4 regions of the Arthrobacter sp. 05T420 genome follow, and region 4 is predicted to be linked to each of the others. Evidence: riboswitches for the same ligand, from Rfam matches in the RefSeq annotation. Region 4 holds a riboswitch; each other region holds the start of a gene.
What was found. Region 4 has a riboswitch for thiamine pyrophosphate ahead of thiO (glycine oxidase ThiO). Riboswitches for the same ligand answer to the same signal wherever they lie in the genome.
Positions count from the first base shown of each region.

Region 1 (4,304 bases), on a different contig from region 4:
GGCCAGCCCCGCTGCCACAGCAGCGCCAAGGTCAGGCCGGCCAGCGGCAGGAGCAGCAGTTCGAAGGCCAGCGCCACCGATGCCGAGACCCAGTCAATGGACAGCGCCAGGACCATGGTGATCAGGGTGACCGCCGTGAACTTGGCGAGCGGGTTGGCACGGGTCAGCAGCGCATGGTTGCCGCGCAGGCTCAGTGCGTCCCTCATGGCGTGGCCCCTTCCGGCAGCTCAAGTTCCGGGCCCGGAACGGCGGCGGTTTCTCGCGGCCGGAGGCGGAGTTCGGTGCCGCCGAGGACGGCGCTGAATTCGGCGTCGTGCGTCACAGAGACGACGGCGGTGCCGGCGTCGAGGAGCTCGGACAGGAACGACGCGAGTTCGGCCCAGGTGTTGGCATCCTGGCCGAAGGTGGGTTCGTCCAGAACCAGCACCTGCGGGTGCGCCGCCAGCACCGTGGCTACCGAAAGGCGGCGCTTCTCGCCGCCGGAGAGCGTGTAGGGGTTGGCGTCCACGAGATCTGTCAGCCGCAGCCGCTCCAGCAGCTCATCCACGCGGTCTTCGCCGTAGCCGAGGTGGCGGGGGCCGAACATGAGCTCGTCCAGGACCCTGCCCGTGACGAACTGGTGCTCGGGTTCCTGGAACACGGTGCCTATTCTGGCGATCAGCTGCTGGGGCTTCCACCGGTATGGATCGGTTCCGGCGCCGCTGCTGAATCGACCAATGGAGTGGCCAGCAGAGTGACCGCCGGAGTGGCCACCCGCGCCCCCAGCGAGCTCCGGAGCGGCCGAGACCGTCCCGGCAACGGGTCGCAGGAGACCGGCCAGCGTCAGCGCGAGGGCGGACTTCCCTGCGCCGTTCGGTCCGGTGATGGTCAAGGCCTCGCCGGCGCGGACCTGGACCGAAACCCCGGTCTGGACCGGACGCGGCGCGATCGTGCGGAAGCCGTCGCGCAGCCCGGCGCGCCGCGGCCGCTCGCGGGACACCGCGAGCCCGTCGGCCGCGAGCAGGAGCTGCCCGGCGTTACGCGCCGGCAGCCGCGTCCGGGTCGCCGGGACGTAGCCCGGCACCCAGACGCCCGCACCAATGAGCATGTCCCGCGCCTCGGCCAGGACCTGGTCCGGCGGCCCGTCAATGAGTACGGCGGAGTTCAATACCGCGGAGTCCGGGGCGGACCCGGGCTGCAGCACCACAATCCTGTCCACCAGGTCTTTCCAGATCCCCACCCGGTGCTCCACGACCACCAGGGTGGCGCCGGTCTTGTCCAGGCAGCGGCCCACGGCATCCCGGACCTCCAGGACGCCGGCCGGGTCGAGGTTGGCGGTCGGCTCGTCGAGCAGCAGCAGCCCCGGCCGCATCGCGAGGATCCCGGCGAGCGCCAGCCGCTGCTTTTGTCCGCCGGAGAGGGCCGCGGTTGGGTGGTCCAGCGGCAGCCCGCCCAGCCCGACGTCGTCGAGCGCCTCGCGCACGCGCGGCCAGATCTCTGCCGCCGGGACCGCGAGGTTCTCCGCCCCGAAGGCGACGTCGTCGCCGACGCGGGAAAGCACCACCTGGGTTTCCGGGTCCTGCTGCACAAGCCCGGCGCGGCCGCGCTGCGCCCGTGGCGGGGCACCGTCGATCAGCAGGCTTCCGGTCTCGTCGGCGTCGCCAGAGTCGCCCGCTAACCCCGAGACGCCGGCCGCGCCGTCGCCCAGCACGCCAGCCAGGGCGTGGAGCAGGGTCGATTTGCCGGCGCCAGAGGGCCCCAGCAGAAGCACGCGCTCCCCCGGCCGGATGTCCAGGTCAAGGCCGCTGACCGCGGGCCGGGGCCGTCCGGCATGCCGCCAGCCCCAGCCGCGGGCTGTGACGGCGGCCGGCCGGACGCCTGGTGAAGATCTCATGGGTTCCCTGCAGAATTTAGGATGGGAGGGATCAGGAGAACACGGGTTCCGTGGCAGCCTTGCGGGAGGCAAAGGAGCCCAGCACTCCGGTCTTGGCCAGGCCGCGGGTGGCGAGCCAGGCCAGCCCGCCGGCAATAATTGCGCCCGAGATTGTGGTGAAAACGATGTAGGCGAGCTTGTCCCCGGCTGCGTAGGCGATGTTCCAGCCCCACGGCAGGAAGGAATCGTTCAGGCCGCAGAAGAGGCCCGCGCCGGCTCCGGCGAGCAGGGAGACCGGCAGGTTGAACTTCTTGTAGAGGAAGGCCGCGAAGACCAGTTCCGCGCCGAGGCCCTGCAGGATTCCGGAGATCAGTACGGTGGTGCCGTACTGCGAACCCATGATGAGCTCGCCCGTGGCCGCGACGGTTTCACAAAAGAGTGCGGCACCCGGTTTGCGGATGATGAGCATGCCCAGCACCGCCGGGATCATCCAGCCGCCGGCGTACAGTCCGCTCAGCGGCGGGTAGAGCGCGTTGACCGGGGCGGAAATCAGGTTCGCGCCCTGGGACCAGGCCCAGAAAATGACGCCGCCGGCAACGGCGATCAACGCGGCCACCACGATGTCCACCACCCGCCAGCTGTAGTCGCGCCGGGCGGATGAACGGCTGGCGGAACCATGCTGTGCTGAAATATCTGTCATGTCGTCCTCCTGAGGAACAGGAGGGGAGGGTGCTCCGGCCGGCCTCGGCTTCCGCCGCCCTCCGCGCACCCTGAGAACTCGACTCCCTTGCGCCGGTACTAACCGGATCAGGTTCGAGGGTCTGCGGCTGTCCGCACTCTCAGCGCCCACCAACGGTTTCCCCGGATATTTCCGGCGATGCCCGGCGGCGGCGCTCCCCTGTCGTAAATTATTTCGCCCTTGTGGGCTGGCTCAGTTTACACCCGGACGGCCGGGTTTTCAGTGGTGTGCCGTCACAATCGGGGGCCGGAAAGGGCCGGCCACCGCGGCCGGGAAAAGCTGCTTGATAGAGTCGACGTGTCGGACACCCGGACCCGCCAGCGGGCGGCCGCGTCACCTACGGGAAGCTGGATTATTTTGCCGCAGACACCAGCCACACACGATCCCTCCGGGGAATACGACCCTGACTCGAGCGAGCCGCAGCCGCCGGGGTCACTGGCGGCGCTCATCGGCCGCGTGCTGGCCGAGATGGATGCGCTCCAGTTCGCCGCGTTCAGCAAGGACGATGCCCTGGACCTCGGCCTCCTCCTGGTCGAGCTGGGCAGGCAACGCTCGCTGCCCATCGCCGTCGACATCACCAAAGGCGAGCAGGTGCTCTTCCATGCCGCACTGGACGGCGCCACGCCGGACAACGAGCGCTGGATCAACGCCAAGAAGCGCACCGCACTGCGGTACGAGGTCCCGTCGCTGCTGGTGGGCCTCCGGGCCCGGGCTGCCGGCGGAAGGATCGAGGACAACGCCTGGTGGGATCAGACGGAGTTCGCCGCCCACGGCGGAGCGTTCCCGATCTACGTGCGCGGCACGGGCGCCGTCGCCGTCGTCACGGTCTCCGGCCTGCCTCAGAAGGCGGACCACGACCTCGTGGTCGAGGCCCTGCGGATGGTCCTGACACCGGAACGCTAGGCTAGGGGAAAGCCGTTCCCGTCCCAAGGAGACCGAAGAATGAACATCGTCATCAAGCTGCTCGGCACCGGCATCAGCCTCTTGGCCGGCTTTGCCGGCACCAAGCTGGTGGACACCATCTGGGAAAAGTCCACGGGCAACAAGCCGCCCACGGGCCACGAGGACGACGTCCCCACCACGCTGCGCTCGGCCCTGACCTTCGCCCTGATCTCCGCATCGGTCAGCGCCATCATCCAGGTGCTCGCCAACCGCGGCACCCAGCGCGCGATCACCCGCTTCGCCAAGACCCAGGACGTCGTCTGACCTGACTCGGCTAGCCGCGGCACCGGCCGCGGCATGGCCGACGACGCTGGCCGCCGCGCCCCGCACGGGCTCAGCGGCCAGCGTCGTCGTCGTCCACTGCGTGGTTGGCTGCCTGCTGCGCGGCTTTCTGGGCGGCTTTCTGGGCAGCTTTCTGGACTACGGCCTCAAGCTCGTCGGAGCTCAGCAGCTCCGGATGCAGGTGCTTGGTCCGGTAGCCGGCCCGGCCCACCATGTGGGCGGACACGGGAACGGTGAGCAGTTGGAAGAGCCAGGCAACCATCAGGACGGGCCACACCCACCAGGTGCGCATCTGCAGGCCAAGGGCCGCCAGCAGCAGGAACAAGCCCAGGACCTGCGGCTTGGTGGCGGCGTGCATCCTGCTCATGAGGTCCGGGAACCGCAACAGCCCGATCGCGGCGCCGAGGGACATGAGCGCGCCGACCACCATGAACACGGCGGAGAGGGCATCGATCACTGTTTCAGGATTCACGGATGCCCTCCCTCCTC
Region 1 covers NZ_JBFTLG010000022.1:79,551-83,854, reverse strand. The annotation lists gene AC1DEM_RS19375 (energy-coupling factor transporter transmembrane component T family protein) at 1-206, opposite strand, end outside; gene AC1DEM_RS19370 (ABC transporter ATP-binding protein) at 203-1,873, opposite strand; gene AC1DEM_RS19365 (ECF transporter S component) at 1,905-2,552, opposite strand; TPP riboswitch at 2,619-2,762, opposite strand; gene AC1DEM_RS19360 (heme-degrading domain-containing protein) at 2,949-3,494, shown strand; gene AC1DEM_RS19355 (DUF4235 domain-containing protein) at 3,534-3,797, shown strand; gene mnhG (monovalent cation/H(+) antiporter subunit G) at 3,868-4,287, opposite strand; gene AC1DEM_RS19345 (MrpF/PhaF family protein) at 4,277-4,304, opposite strand, start outside.
Region 1: it holds a riboswitch for thiamine pyrophosphate, as region 4 does, so the genes downstream of both, AC1DEM_RS19365 (ECF transporter S component) here and thiO (glycine oxidase ThiO) in region 4, are expected to answer to the same signal.

Region 2 (4,304 bases), on a different contig from region 4:
GGATTCAACCGAGGGGGACCGGGCCATCCGCTCGTACATCGCCGAGGTCAGCCGGCGCCAGCACGCCCGGGCATCCTAGGACGCTGTCCTAGGAAGCTGCGGGGCCTCCCATAGCAGGCTCCGGCAGATAGACCTTGCCGCCCGAGGCAATGAACTCCTTGCTCTTCGCCTGCATTCCGGCCGCCATCTGCGCGAGGGCCGCCTGCGAGTCAGCTGAACCGTATTCGTCCCGGATGTCCTGGCTGATCCGCATGGAGCAGAACTTAGGCCCGCACATCGAGCAGAAGTGGGCCGTCTTGGCCGGCTCCGCGGGCAGCGTCTCATCGTGGAAGGCCTCGGCCGTCACCGGGTCCAGGGACAGCGCGAACTGGTCCCGCCAGCGGAACTCAAACCGCGCCTTGGACAGGGCATCGTCGCGTTCGTGGGCGCCGGGGTGGCCCTTGGCGAGGTCGGCGGCGTGGGCCGCGATCTTGTAGGTGATCACGCCCGTTTTCACGTCGTCCTTGTTCGGCAGCCCGAGGTGTTCCTTGGGCGTGACGTAGCAGAGCATGGCAGTGCCGTAGCGGGCTATCTCCGTCGCGCCGATCGCCGAGGTGATGTGGTCATACCCGGGTGCGATGTCGGTGACCAGCGGCCCGAGCGTGTAGAACGGAGCGCCCTTGCAGAGTTCCTGCTGGCGCTCCACGTTTTCCCGGACCAGGTGGAAAGGCACGTGCCCGGGACCCTCCACCATGACCTGCACATCGAACTCCCAGGCACGCTGCGTGAGCTCGGCCAGGGTGTCCAGCTCGGCGAACTGCGCCGCGTCGTTGGCATCCGCCGTCGCGCCGGGCCGCAGCCCGTCACCCAGGGAAAACGCGACGTCGTACTTCGCGAAAATCTCGCACAGCTCGTCGAAGTGGGTGTAGAGGAAGTTCTCCTGGTGGTGCGCCAGGCACCAGCCGGCCATGATCGCTCCGCCGCGGGACACGATGCCGGTGACCCGGTTGGCCGTCAGGGGCACATAGCGCAGCAGCACCCCCGCGTGGATGGTCATGTAGTCCACGCCCTGCTCGCACTGCTCGATCACTGTGTCCCGGAAGATCTCCCAGGTCAGGGCGTTCGCCTCGCCGTTGACTTTCTCCAGCGCCTGGTAGATGGGGACCGTGCCAATGGGGACGGGGGAGTTGCGGATGAGCCACTCGCGCGTCGTGTGGATATCGTCCCCGGTGGAGAGGTCCATGACGGTGTCCGCGCCCCATTGCGTGGCCCACTGGAGTTTGTCGACTTCCTCGGCGATGGAGCTGGTCACGGCGGAGTTGCCGATATTGGCGTTGATTTTCACCAGGAACGCCTTGCCGATGATCATCGGCTCGGATTCGGGGTGGTTGACGTTGTTGGGAATGATCGCCCGGCCCGCGGCCACCTCGCTGCGCACCAACTCCACGTCGCAGTTCTCACGCAGCGCGACGAACCGCATTTCCTGGGTGATGACGCCGTCCCGGGCGTAGCGCATCTGCGTGACGGTCCGGCCCTCAACCCCGCGGCGCGGCACCGGGCGTCCGCCCCGCCACTCGGCCGATGCCGCGCCCCGGCGTAGCGCCGACTTGCCGTCGTCGAGCAGCTCCCGTTCCCGGCCGGCGTAGGTTTCGGTGTCAGCCCTGGCCTCGATCCAGGGCGCACGGAACGGCTCCAGCCCGCGGACCGGATCGCTGCCCGGGCCGGCCGTGCGGTAGACCCGGAACGGTGCGTTTCTGACGCCGCCCGGCGAGGGTTCCAGGGCGATCTCGGTCACTGGAACGCGGATGCCATGGTCCAGGTCCGTGGTGAAGGCCAGCGAGTGGGACTTCATCGACTGCGTGGCGGCTGCAGATTCGTTGTGGACTGACTCATTTTGGACAGGGCTGTGCTGTGTCAATTGGGTATTCACGAAAATACTCACTTCCTTCGCCGGCATTACCCGGACAGGTTCAACGGTCGCAGGCTGCGTCAGCCCGATCTCAGCCCCTGCAAGGGCACCCGTGTGGTCGTAGACGAAGCTACCACGCGCTTCCGGATGGCTGTCGAGTGTGACGCGTGCGACGGGCCGCGGTGTTAGCGTGGCATTGTGACTCTGCCTTGGGCCGTGCCCCGCATCAGAACGGCGACGCCGGAAGACATGCCGGCCCTGCCGGTTCTCGAGGCCGCAGCAGACCGCGTCCTCGAAGCGGAGCTGGGGAACCAGTCGCTCCCGGTCCCGGAGTTAACGACGCCGGTTGAGCCGCTCTTCATACTCGTCACCGGAGCCCCGCCCGTGGGGTTTGCCCGCGTTGACGATGTCGGCGGCCACGCCCATCTGGAGCAACTCTCGGTGCACCCCGACTTTGGCGGTCGGGGCATCGGACGGTCCTTGGTGGAGGCGGCCCTCGGTGCGGCCCGGGGCCGTGGCTATATGTCGATGACGCTTTGCGCCTTCGCGGACGTTCCGTTCAATGCGCCGTTTTATGCGAGCTGCGGTTTCGAGGAGTACCCCCAACCCGGGCAGGCGTTGGCTGCCCTGCGGATCCGCGAAGCGCAGTTGGGGCTGGATGATCTGGGACGGCGGATCGTCATGCGGATTAGGCTTAGCCCATGACCGCAATCATCGAGTTCAGCGGCCCCATCCTCACGGCGGCGGACCGGGAACGCCGCGGTCTCTGGTCGGTGGACGGCCTGCTGACCTTCCGCCGTCCGGCCGCCGCGCCGGACCTCGTGCTGGACGGCTGGGTCATTCCCGGCCTCGTGGACGCGCACTGCCATATCGGACTGGGCCCGGGCGGTGACGTTTCCGAGGCCACCGCGGAATCTCAGGCCCTGGCGGACCGCGGCGCCGGGACGCTGCTGGTCCGCGACGCCGGCGCGGTCCACGACACCCGCTGGCTCCAGCAGCGCGCTGACCTTCCAAGGATCATCCGCGCCGGCCGGCACATCGCCAGGACCAGGCGCTACCTGCCGGGCCTGGCCATCGAGGTCGAACCCGATGATCTCGTCGAGGCCGTGCGCAAGCAGGCCCGCGCCGGCGACGGCTGGGTCAAGCTCGTGGGGGACTGGATCGACCGCGACGCCGGCGACCTCGCCGCCAGCTTTCCCGCCCGGACGGTCATGGACGCCGTCCAGGCCGCCCACGACGAAGGGGCCCGCGTCACCGCCCACTGCTTCGCCGAAGACACCCTGGATGACATGCTCGACGCCGGGATCGACTGCATCGAGCACGCCACCGGCTTGCTGCCCCGGCACCTGCCGCGCTTCCTCGATCAGGGTGTCCCGATTGTGCCCACCCTGATCAACATCGCCACGTTCCCGGACATTGCCGCCCGGGCCGAGGCCAAGTTCCCCCGTTACGCCGCCCACATGCGCTCGCTGTGGGAGCGGCGGGCGGATCGGGTGCTCGAAGCCTACGAGGCGGGGGTGGCCATCTTTGCCGGCACCGACGCCGGCAGCGTGATCAGCCACGGCCGGATCGTGGACGAAGTCCAGGCCCTGCACGCCGCAGGCCTTCCCGCCTCAGCCGCACTCGACGCCGCATGCTGGTCCGCGCGGACATGGCTCGGCGCGGATTCCATCGGTGAAGGGGCGAGTGCGGACGTCCTGGTCACCGCCGAGGATCCGCGGAGCCAGCCGGCCACGCTCCACCGGCTCAGGCACATCGTGTTGCGCGGGCTCCCGGTGAACCGGGAACCAGCCCGGCCATTAGGAATAAATTGAAGCTTCAAGTAATTTACTTCTATGCAGGGTCACCGAAATCCGGTGGCCACAGAACCCACGGAGCGTTTCAATGACCGCAGAAGCCAGCACGCAGGACCTCCTTCCTGCCGAACTCACCATGGGCACTGTGATGCTCAAGGTCGGCGACATGAAGCTCATGACCGACTACTACCAGCGCGCCCTCGGCCTGGAGACTGTGGCCGAACAGGACGGCGGGCTCTACCTCGGGCGCCAGCAGAAGCCGCTGGTCCACCTGGCACCCGCACCTGGCCTGAATCTTCCGTCTCGCGGCGAGGCCGGTCTCTTCCATACCGCACTCCTCTTCGAGGACCAGCACTCGCTGGCGGCCACCATTGCCAGCGCGGCTCAGTACGAGCCGCAGTCCTTCACAGGCAGTGCGGACCACCTCGTCAGCGAGGCCTTCTACTTCAACGACCCCGAAGGCAACGGCATCGAGCTGTACTGGGACCGGCCGCGGGAGGCCTGGTCCTGGGAGGGCAAGAACGTCGTCATGGACAGCCTCGCCCTGCCGCCGCAGCGCTACCTGCAGCAGTACCTGACCGAGGAGTCCGTGACCGGCCAGCGCCAGGCCGCCGCCGGCG
Region 2 covers NZ_JBFTLG010000012.1:140,717-145,020, forward strand. The annotation lists gene AC1DEM_RS13270 (alpha/beta fold hydrolase) at 1-79, shown strand, start outside; gene thiC (phosphomethylpyrimidine synthase ThiC) at 89-1,909, opposite strand; TPP riboswitch at 1,905-2,012, opposite strand; gene AC1DEM_RS13280 (GNAT family N-acetyltransferase) at 2,087-2,593, shown strand; gene AC1DEM_RS13285 (amidohydrolase family protein) at 2,590-3,702, shown strand; gene AC1DEM_RS13290 (VOC family protein) at 3,773-4,304, shown strand, end outside.
Region 2: it holds a riboswitch for thiamine pyrophosphate, as region 4 does, so the genes downstream of both, thiC (phosphomethylpyrimidine synthase ThiC) here and thiO (glycine oxidase ThiO) in region 4, are expected to answer to the same signal.

Region 3 (4,304 bases), on a different contig from region 4:
CGGTGACCAGGACCTGGAACTGACCGGCGGGGAAGGCGACGACCCGCCCAACACGGTGACCCGCGTCCGGGCGCCCCGGGCCATGGCCGAGGCGCCGGTCAACAACCGCGTCACGTCCGTCAAGGGCTCCACCCGCCTGGAAGCCAAGAAGCAGCGCCGCCGCGAATCCCGCGACACCGGCCGCCGCCGCACCGTCATCACCGAGGCCGAGTTCCTGGCCCGCCGCGAGTCCGTGGACCGCCAGATGATCGTCCGCCAGCGCGACGACAGAATCCAGATCGGTGTCCTCGAAGACGGCGTCCTGGCCGAGCACTTCGTGTCCAAGACCCAGCAGGATTCCCTGATCGGCAACGTCTACCTGGGCAAGGTCCAGAACGTGCTGCCCTCCATGGAAGCCGCATTCGTGGACATCGGCCGCGGCCGCAACGCCGTGCTCTACGCCGGCGAAGTGAACTGGGAGTCCGTCAACCTCGAGGGCAAGCAGCGCCGGATCGAGAACGCGCTGAAGTCCGGCGATTCCGTGCTGGTCCAGGTCACCAAGGACCCGGTCGGCCACAAGGGCGCCCGCCTCACCAGCCAGATCTCGCTGCCCGGCCGCTACCTCGTGTACGTGCCCGGCGGTTCCATGACCGGCATCTCCCGCAAGCTGCCCGACGTCGAACGCAACCGCCTCAAGCGCATCCTCAAGGACCGCCTGCCCGAGGACGCGGGCGTCATTGTCCGCACCGCGGCCGAGGGTGCCTCCGAGGAAGAGCTGACGCACGACATCAACCGCCTCCGCGCACAGTGGGAGGGCATCGAGAGCCAGTCGACGTCCACCAAGATCCTCGCTCCCGAGCTGCTCTACGGCGAACCTGACCTGACCATCAAGGTGGTCCGCGACGTCTTCAACGAGGACTTCTCCAAGCTGATCGTCTCCGGCGAGGAAGCCTGGGACACCATCGAGGCCTACGTCACCTACGTGGCACCGGACCTCGTGGGCCGGCTCGAGAAGTGGACCAAGGATACGGACATCTTCGCTGCCTGGCGCATCGACGAGCAGATCCACAAGGCCCTGGACCGGAAGGTCTTCCTGCCCTCCGGCGGCTCCCTCGTGATCGACCGCACCGAAGCCATGACCGTGGTGGACGTCAACACCGGCAAGTTCACCGGCTCCGGCGGCAACCTCGAGGAAACCGTCACCAAGAACAACCTGGAAGCCGCCGAGGAAGTGGTCCGGCAGCTGCGCCTGCGCGACATTGGCGGCATCATCGTGATCGACTTCATCGACATGGTGCTCGAATCCAACCGCGACCTCGTGCTGCGCCGCATGGTGGAGTGCCTGGGCCGGGACCGGACCAAGCACCAGGTGGCCGAGGTGACCTCGCTGGGCCTCGTGCAGATGACCCGCAAGCGGATGGGCACCGGGCTGCTGGAGGTCTTTGGCGAACAGTGCGAAACCTGCGCGGGCCGCGGCATCGTCACGCACGACGAGCCCGTGGAACACCGCCGCGCCAACACGGTTGCCGCGGAGCACTACGTGCCGCGCACCGAGGCTCAGCCGGTTGCCCGTACGGAGCGCAAGAGCCGTCGCCGCGGCAGGGGAGCCCAGGGCCCGGAGACCGCTCCGGCCACGCCCGCCGCCGTCCACGCCGAGCCCACCGAGGCCGAACGCCACGCCAAGGCTGAAGCCACCCGTGCCGCTCTGGCGAACATCGCCGCCGCTGCGCACGCCGCGCATCTGCACGACGGTGAGGCAGCCGCTGCCAGCGACGCCGGGGCCCGCCAGGCCGCCGTCGACGCCGTCACACAGCTTGCTGCCGCGGAAGAGGCAGCCGGACGCCCCGCGACCGTGCTGACGTTCGGCGGCGAACAGGTGGCCCTGCCCTTCGTCGAGCACGCCGAGGACGCGCCGGAACCGGCCCTGACCCTGGACCTGCTGACCGAGGCCTTCGCCAACCTGGGCGACGCCGAGGCCGGCAAGCAGGCCGCTAGGCAGGACGAGTTGCAGGCCCCGGCCACCGAAGCACCCGAGGCGCCCGCAACCGTGCGCGCTGCGGAGGCTCCGGCTTCACGGGCAGCGGACACCACCACCCGTGGCCGTCGCGGGCGCCGCAACCGGAGCGCCAGCCGCGCCCAGGGCGCTGCGAACGAGACCTCCGTGGAGCACCGCGAGGCCACACGGCCTGCAGCGGCAGGATCTGTTCACGAGGCCAAGGCACCCGCAGCGGCCAGGCCGGCCTCCGTCCCGGCCGGTAACGAGCCGATCATCCTCGGCGTCGGCGTACCGGCGTCGGAGCTCTAGTCCTCCGCGACTCATCGCTTCCCCGGCCGGTCACTTCGACCGGTCGGGCTGCGGGCCCGGGCCCGAGCGGGCGTAACATACGTCCGCTCCGGCCCGGGCCCGCTGCTGCGTTAACGGGCCAGCCCGGCGGCAACGGCTAGGCTGGGACACTGACACGGGGTGCCGCGCATCGGGCCGGCTGAGATCCAGACCCGTTGAACCTGTCCGGTTAGCACCGGCGAAGGGATGTCTGACTTGTCCGCGAGATCGAATCCGTCCGAGTTTCCGCCCAGCGAGTTTCTGCTCCCCCAGTCCTCACCGCCGTCCCCGTCCGCGCCGCTGCGCATTCCCCGCGTGCTCGCCATCGCCGGCTCCGACCCGTCCGGCGGGGCCGGGATCCAGGCCGACCTGAAGAGCATCGCAGCCAACGGCGGCTACGGCATGGCCGCCATCACGGCCCTGACAGCACAAAATACCCAGGGCGTGCGCGCCGTCCACGTGCCCCCGGCCGCGTTCCTCACCGCCCAGCTGGACGCCATCAGCGACGACATCGGCATCGATGCCGTCAAGATCGGCATGCTCGGCGACGCCGCAGTGATCCACGCCGTCCGCGTCTGGCTGGAGAAGGTGCGGCCCGCCGTCGTCGTCCTGGACCCGGTAATGGTCGCCACCAGCGGCGACCGGCTGCTCCAGGAGTCGGCCGAGGCCGCCCTGCAGGCCCTCCTGCCGCTGGCGGACCTCATCACGCCGAACCTGGCCGAACTCGCTATCCTGCTCAAAGAGCCCGCCGCGGCCGACTGGGCCGAGGCCCTGGCCCAGGGCAAGCGGCTGGCCGCCCTGACCGGCACCACTGTGCTGGTCAAGGGCGGTCATCTCCAGGGCGGACAACCCGGGAACGGGCCCGGCCCTGACTGCGATGACGGCGACGTCGCGCAGGGCGGGAACGGCGCCGACGGCGGCTGCCCGGATGCGCTGGTCAACACCGGTGGCCTGCTCGGCACCGAAACGGTGGTGGTGCCGGGGGAGCGGATCGCCACGCGCAACAGCCACGGCACCGGCTGCTCCCTGTCCTCGGCCATGGCCACCGTGCAGGCCCGGGTGGGGGACTGGGAAGCGGCGTTGCGGGAGGTGAAGCCGTGGCTGCTGGGTGCGCTCCGTGAAGCCGCGGTCCTGGACGTCGGTTCCGGGAACGGCCCGGTCCACCACTTCCACCACGTGCAGCACCTCGCGAACGGCCAGCACGGCCAGGTCAGCCAGGCAAGCCACGTACACGGTCCGGCCGAAGGCGAGTTCGCCGCAGCCCTGCGCGAAGGGGCTTCTGGCGATCTTGACGCCATCTACGCCCTGGACTTCATCCGCGGACTGGCCGACGGAACCCTGCCCGAGCACGAGTTCGCCTACTACCTCGCCCAGGACGCCATCTACCTCAACGGCTACTCCCGGGTCCTGGCCCGAGCTGCCGCGATCGCCCCCACCGAGGCCGAACAGCTGTTCTGGGCCCGTTCGGCGCAGACCTGCCTGGAGGTCGAGTCCGAGCTGCACCGGTCCTGGCTTAGCACCCGCCCCACGGCGCCCACCCTGGGCCCAGTGACGAAGTCCTACGTGGACCACCTGCTGGCCGCCTCGGTGTCCGGCAGCTACGGGGTCCTCGTGGCGGCAGCCCTGCCGTGCTTCTGGCTCTACGCCGAGGTCGGTTCCACCCTGCACCGAGAGTTCCTGGCCGGCGGCGCCTCCGTGGCACACCCGTACGCCGACTGGCTGCGGACGTACGCCGATGAGGACTTCGCCGCCGCCACCCGGCAGGCCATCGCGTACACGGACACTGCGGCAAGACGGGCATCCGGGAGCGAGCGGGAGGCCATGGCACTGGCTTTCCGCCAGTCATCGGGGTACGAAGTGGCCTTCTTCGACGCGCCGCGGCTGTACGCCTGACACAACCTGCCGCGCACAGCCGGTACGATAGTGGGGCACGGTTCCGGAAGTCGTTGCGGAATCACAGCATCTAGACGGTCGAGATCAAGGTCAAGAACATTGACATGAT
Region 3 covers NZ_JBFTLG010000015.1:38,756-43,059, forward strand. The annotation lists gene AC1DEM_RS15150 (Rne/Rng family ribonuclease) at 1-2,284, shown strand, start outside; TPP riboswitch at 2,430-2,527, shown strand; gene AC1DEM_RS15155 (bifunctional hydroxymethylpyrimidine kinase/phosphomethylpyrimidine kinase) at 2,510-4,195, shown strand.
Region 3: it holds a riboswitch for thiamine pyrophosphate, as region 4 does, so the genes downstream of both, AC1DEM_RS15155 (bifunctional hydroxymethylpyrimidine kinase/phosphomethylpyrimidine kinase) here and thiO (glycine oxidase ThiO) in region 4, are expected to answer to the same signal.

Region 4 (4,304 bases):
TCTGCGCCCGGGTCACGGCCGTAGCCAGCAGCACGGCGTCGCAGCCCAGTTCCATCGCCAGGGCCGCGTCCGAGGCCGTGCCGATCCCTGCATCCAGCACCACGGGCACGGACGCCCGCGAGACGATCAGCTCGATATTGTGCGGGTTCAGGATGCCCAGGCCGGTGCCGATCGGGGCGCCCAGCGGCATCACGGCCGCCGCGCCGAGGTTTTCGAGCCGGAGGGCAAGCACGGGATCGTCGTTGGTGTAGGCGAAGACCTTGAAGCCGCGCGCCACGAGCTGTTCGGTGGCGTCTACGAGTTCGACGGCGTCCGGCAGCAAGGTGTGCTCGTCGGCAATGACTTCGAGCTTGACCCAGTCCGTTTCCAGGGCTTCCCGGGCCAGCTCGGCGGTGAGAACGGCGTCCCTGGCTGTGAAGCAGCCGGCCGTGTTGGGCAGCACCCGGATCCGGTGATTCTCCAGCAGCTGAAACAGAGAGCCGGTCTCCGCTGGCGAATAGCGGCGCATTGCCACGGTGGTCAGCTCGGTGCCGGAAGCCACGAGCGCCGCCCCCAGCCCGTCCAGGCTCGGCGCACCGCCGGTGCCCATGATGAGGCGGGAGCCGAGCGTCACGCCGTCGACCACGAACGGGTCGGCCACTGCCCCGGCCGCGGGTGCGGCTGGTGTTGCTGCCAATGTTGTCTCGATCATGCTGGTCATCCTCCCTGGACTGCCGTGACAAGTTCGACGTCGTCGCCGTCGGCGAGCGCCGTGGCGTGCCACTGGCTGCGCGGCACCACCTCAGCGTTGCGGGCCACGGCGACACCGAGCTTGCCCCCGTCGGCAGCCCGGCCGTCGGGGCCGATGCTGCGGCCAGTGAGCTGGCTGACGAGAGTGCTGACGGAGGCGCCGTCGGCGACGCTCTGCTCCGTTCCGTTCAGTCTGATGTTCATGCTGCTTCCTTCTTGGGGCTGTCCCCGGACGTGTCCGGGGTGCGGGAAAAACGGTCGGGGCGGAACCCGGCCCAGCGCGGGCCCGGCGTCCCGTCCATGAGTTGCCGGCACACGGCCGCAGCCGCGGGGGTCAGCAGGACGCCGTGCCGGAAGAAACCGGTGGCGATGATGAGCCCCGGGACGTCCCCACCGTCCGGGCGGGCGACCCGTCCCAGCAACGGGGCGTTGTCCGGCGTGCCGGGCCGGGCCCGCGCCGTGGCTTCCAGCAGCTCCAGCTCGGCGACCGCGGGCACCAGCTGCTGGGCATCCCTTAGCAGCTGGTAGACGCCGCCGGCAGAAACCGCATGGGGATCCGACGGCCCGTCCTCACGCTGGGTGGCTCCGATCACCACGGTGCCGTCCTGGCGGGGAACGATGTACACCGGGACCCCGCGCACCATGCCCCGCACGGTGGCCGTGAGCAGCGGCAACAGACGCGGGGGCACGCGAAGCCGGAGGATGTCGCCATAGACAGGCCGCAGCGGCAGCGCCAGCCCGGTGGGCAGGTCCTCGAGCCCGGCGGCGCCAAGGCCGTTGGCGATTACCGTTTCCGCAGCCCGCACGGAACCGCCGCCCGCGAGCCGTACCCCGGCAACCGTGCCGTCCTGCCACAGCAGGCCCGCCGCGCGCCGCCGGACAAAGCTCCCGCCCTCCGCGCCGAGCACGCTGGCGAGCCGGGTGAGCAGCAGCCGGGGGTCCACCTGGTGGTCGGCCGGGATGTCGAAGGCGCAGGAGATGCCCGGGCTCAGCAGGGGCTCCCGGCTGCGGGCCTCGCGCACTGTCAGTGGTTCCACGGTGAGGCCGCAGGCCTGCTGGACCTCCCTCAGGTCCGCGAGCGCGCGCCGGTCCGCCGCGTCGGCCCCGACCGCGAGGGTCGACGTCGTCAGGTAGCCGGTACCGGCCAGGGAATCCGCGCCGCCGGCGTCGAGGCCGGCAGCGAATCCGGGCCACAGCCGGGACGACTCAAGCATCAGTTCCAGCAGCTGCTCCTCCTGGTAATGCAGCTCGCTGACGGGGGCCAGCATGCCGGCCGCGGCCCAGCTGGCTCCGCTGCCGGGAGCATCGTCGATCAAAACCACAGACCGGCCCGAGCGGCTGGCCTCGAACGCGATGCCATGGCCAATCACCCCGCCGCCGATCACGGCAACGTCGGCGGCGTCATTTGCGGCGGCGGCTGCGCGGCCGGCTCGTGTGCCCATAAAAAAATTCCTTCCCTACGCCGGTACTAGCCGGATCAGGTCAAGCGGTCGGCTCTGACGCCCTCTCAGCCCTGCAGCAGCGACTTGGCTGCTGCGGGCTCCCGCGGTATGCGCCCAGTTTAGAGGAACTAGGCTGGACCCATGAGCCAGGACCCCCTCCACACCACCGCCCGCCTCTACTTGTGCACTGACGCCCGCAGGGACCGCGGCGACTTCGAGGACTTCGTTGACGCCGCCTTCGCCGGCGGTGTGGACATCATCCAGCTGCGCGATAAAACACTTGAGGCGGCCGAGGAACTCGAACTCCTGGAGGTCCTGCACGCCGCGGCCCAGCGCCACGGACGGTTGTGGGCCGTCAACGACCGGGCGGACATCGCGTCCTTGTCCGGGGCACCCGTGTTCCATATCGGCCAGAAGGACATTTCGCTCGACGCCGCCCGCGGCTTCCTGGGCAAGGACGCCGTGATCGGCCTGTCCACCCACAGCCCGAAACAGGTGGACGCCGCCATTGCTGCCTCGCCCGGCCGCAAAGGGCTCGACTACTTCTGTGTGGGTCCCGTCTGGGCGACGCCCACCAAACCGGGACGCGCCGCCGTCGGCCTCGACCTCGTGCGCTACGCCGCCCAGGCGATCGGCCGGGCGGACGCTGAGGGAACCGGCAAGGTGGACGGCGTCATGCCCTGGTTCGCGATCGGCGGGATCGACCTCAGCAACGTTGAGCAGGTAGTCGAGGCCGGCGCCCGGCGGATCGTGGTGGTCCGGGCGGTCACCGACGCCCCTGATCCGGCCCACGCCGCAGGTGCGCTGCTGGCGGCGCTGGACGCCGCGGCATCTTAGGCAGGTTCCCGGCCTGCACTGAACCTAGCCGGCGAGCCCCAGCCCTGCCATCCGGCGGGCGTGGTTCGCCGCGAGTTCGGCCGTCAGGCCCCTGACCAGCTCCCTGGCGCCGGCGTCGTCCAGGCCCGAGAGCCCGGCGAGGAACGCGTGCTCAAGGCTGAGCCGCTGGGCATGGGTCAGGACCTCGCCCAGCAGGCGCCTGGCCCACAGCGCCAGGCGCGACGCCAGCCGGGGATCATCGGCCAGGGCCGCCTTGAGCCGCTCCTGGAGCACGGCCGTGGACTCGCCGGTGGAGCGGACCTGCCCGATCAGCTCCCGGGTCCCGGCGTCGACGTACCGGCCGACGGCGCGGTAAAAGTCCGCGGAGACGGTGTCGATCACGTAGGCCTTCATGAGCGCCTCATACCAGTCCGCCGGGCGCGTGCGCTCGTGGAAGTGGTCCACCGACGGCTGGAACGGCAGCATGACAGCCTCGGTGTCCAGGCCCATGTGCTCGAGCCGGGCGCGGACCAGTTCGTAATGCTGGAACTCGACCACCGCCATGCTGCCCAGCACCGCACGGTCATGCAGCGTGGGCGAATACCGGGCACTCGAGGACAGCCGCTCGAAGGCGGAAAGCTCGCCGTACGCCAGGACCCCCAGCAGATCCGCCACCAAGCTGTTGTAGAGGGCAGGATCGTCCGCAGTTGCGCTCATCATCCAAGACTAATAGCGGAAATCGGGCTACCCTGATTTTCGTGTCACATCATCGCCTGACCCCCAGTGTCCACGAGCAGCAGAACCAGCTTGCCGAGGCTCTCAAGGCGTTGCGCACCACGCTGGAACTGCCCGGTCCGTTCCCCGAGGACGTGCTGCGCGACGCGGAAGCAGCGGTGGCCGAGCACAAGCTGCCGGACCTGGACCTGACGCACGTCGAGTTCGTGACCATTGATCCGGCATCGTCCACCGACCTCGATCAGGCCCTGTTCATCGAACGGAGCAACGGGGGCTACAAGGTGTTCTACGCCATCGCCGATGTCCCCTCCTTTGTCGCCCCGGGCGGGGCGCTCGACGCCGAGACCCGGCGCCGCGGCCAGACCTTCTACACCCCGGACGGCCGGATTCCGCTGCACCCGGAGATCATCAGCGAGGCCGCCGGCAGCCTGCTCGCCGGGCAGTTGTGCGCGGCGTTCGTCTGGGAGTTCGAGCTCGACGCCGCCGCAGAGGTGACCGCGGTCCTCGTGCGCCGGGCGCAGGTCCGCAGCCGGGCCAAGCTCAACTACAAGGGCGTCCAGGCCGAACTCGACGCCGGCACCG
Region 4 covers NZ_JBFTLG010000001.1:312,247-316,550, reverse strand. The annotation lists gene AC1DEM_RS01530 (thiazole synthase) at 1-691, opposite strand, end outside; gene thiS (sulfur carrier protein ThiS) at 697-933, opposite strand; gene thiO (glycine oxidase ThiO) at 930-2,171, opposite strand; TPP riboswitch at 2,166-2,286, opposite strand; gene thiE (thiamine phosphate synthase) at 2,313-3,008, shown strand; gene AC1DEM_RS01510 (ferritin-like fold-containing protein) at 3,033-3,704, opposite strand; gene AC1DEM_RS01505 (RNB domain-containing ribonuclease) at 3,746-4,304, shown strand, end outside.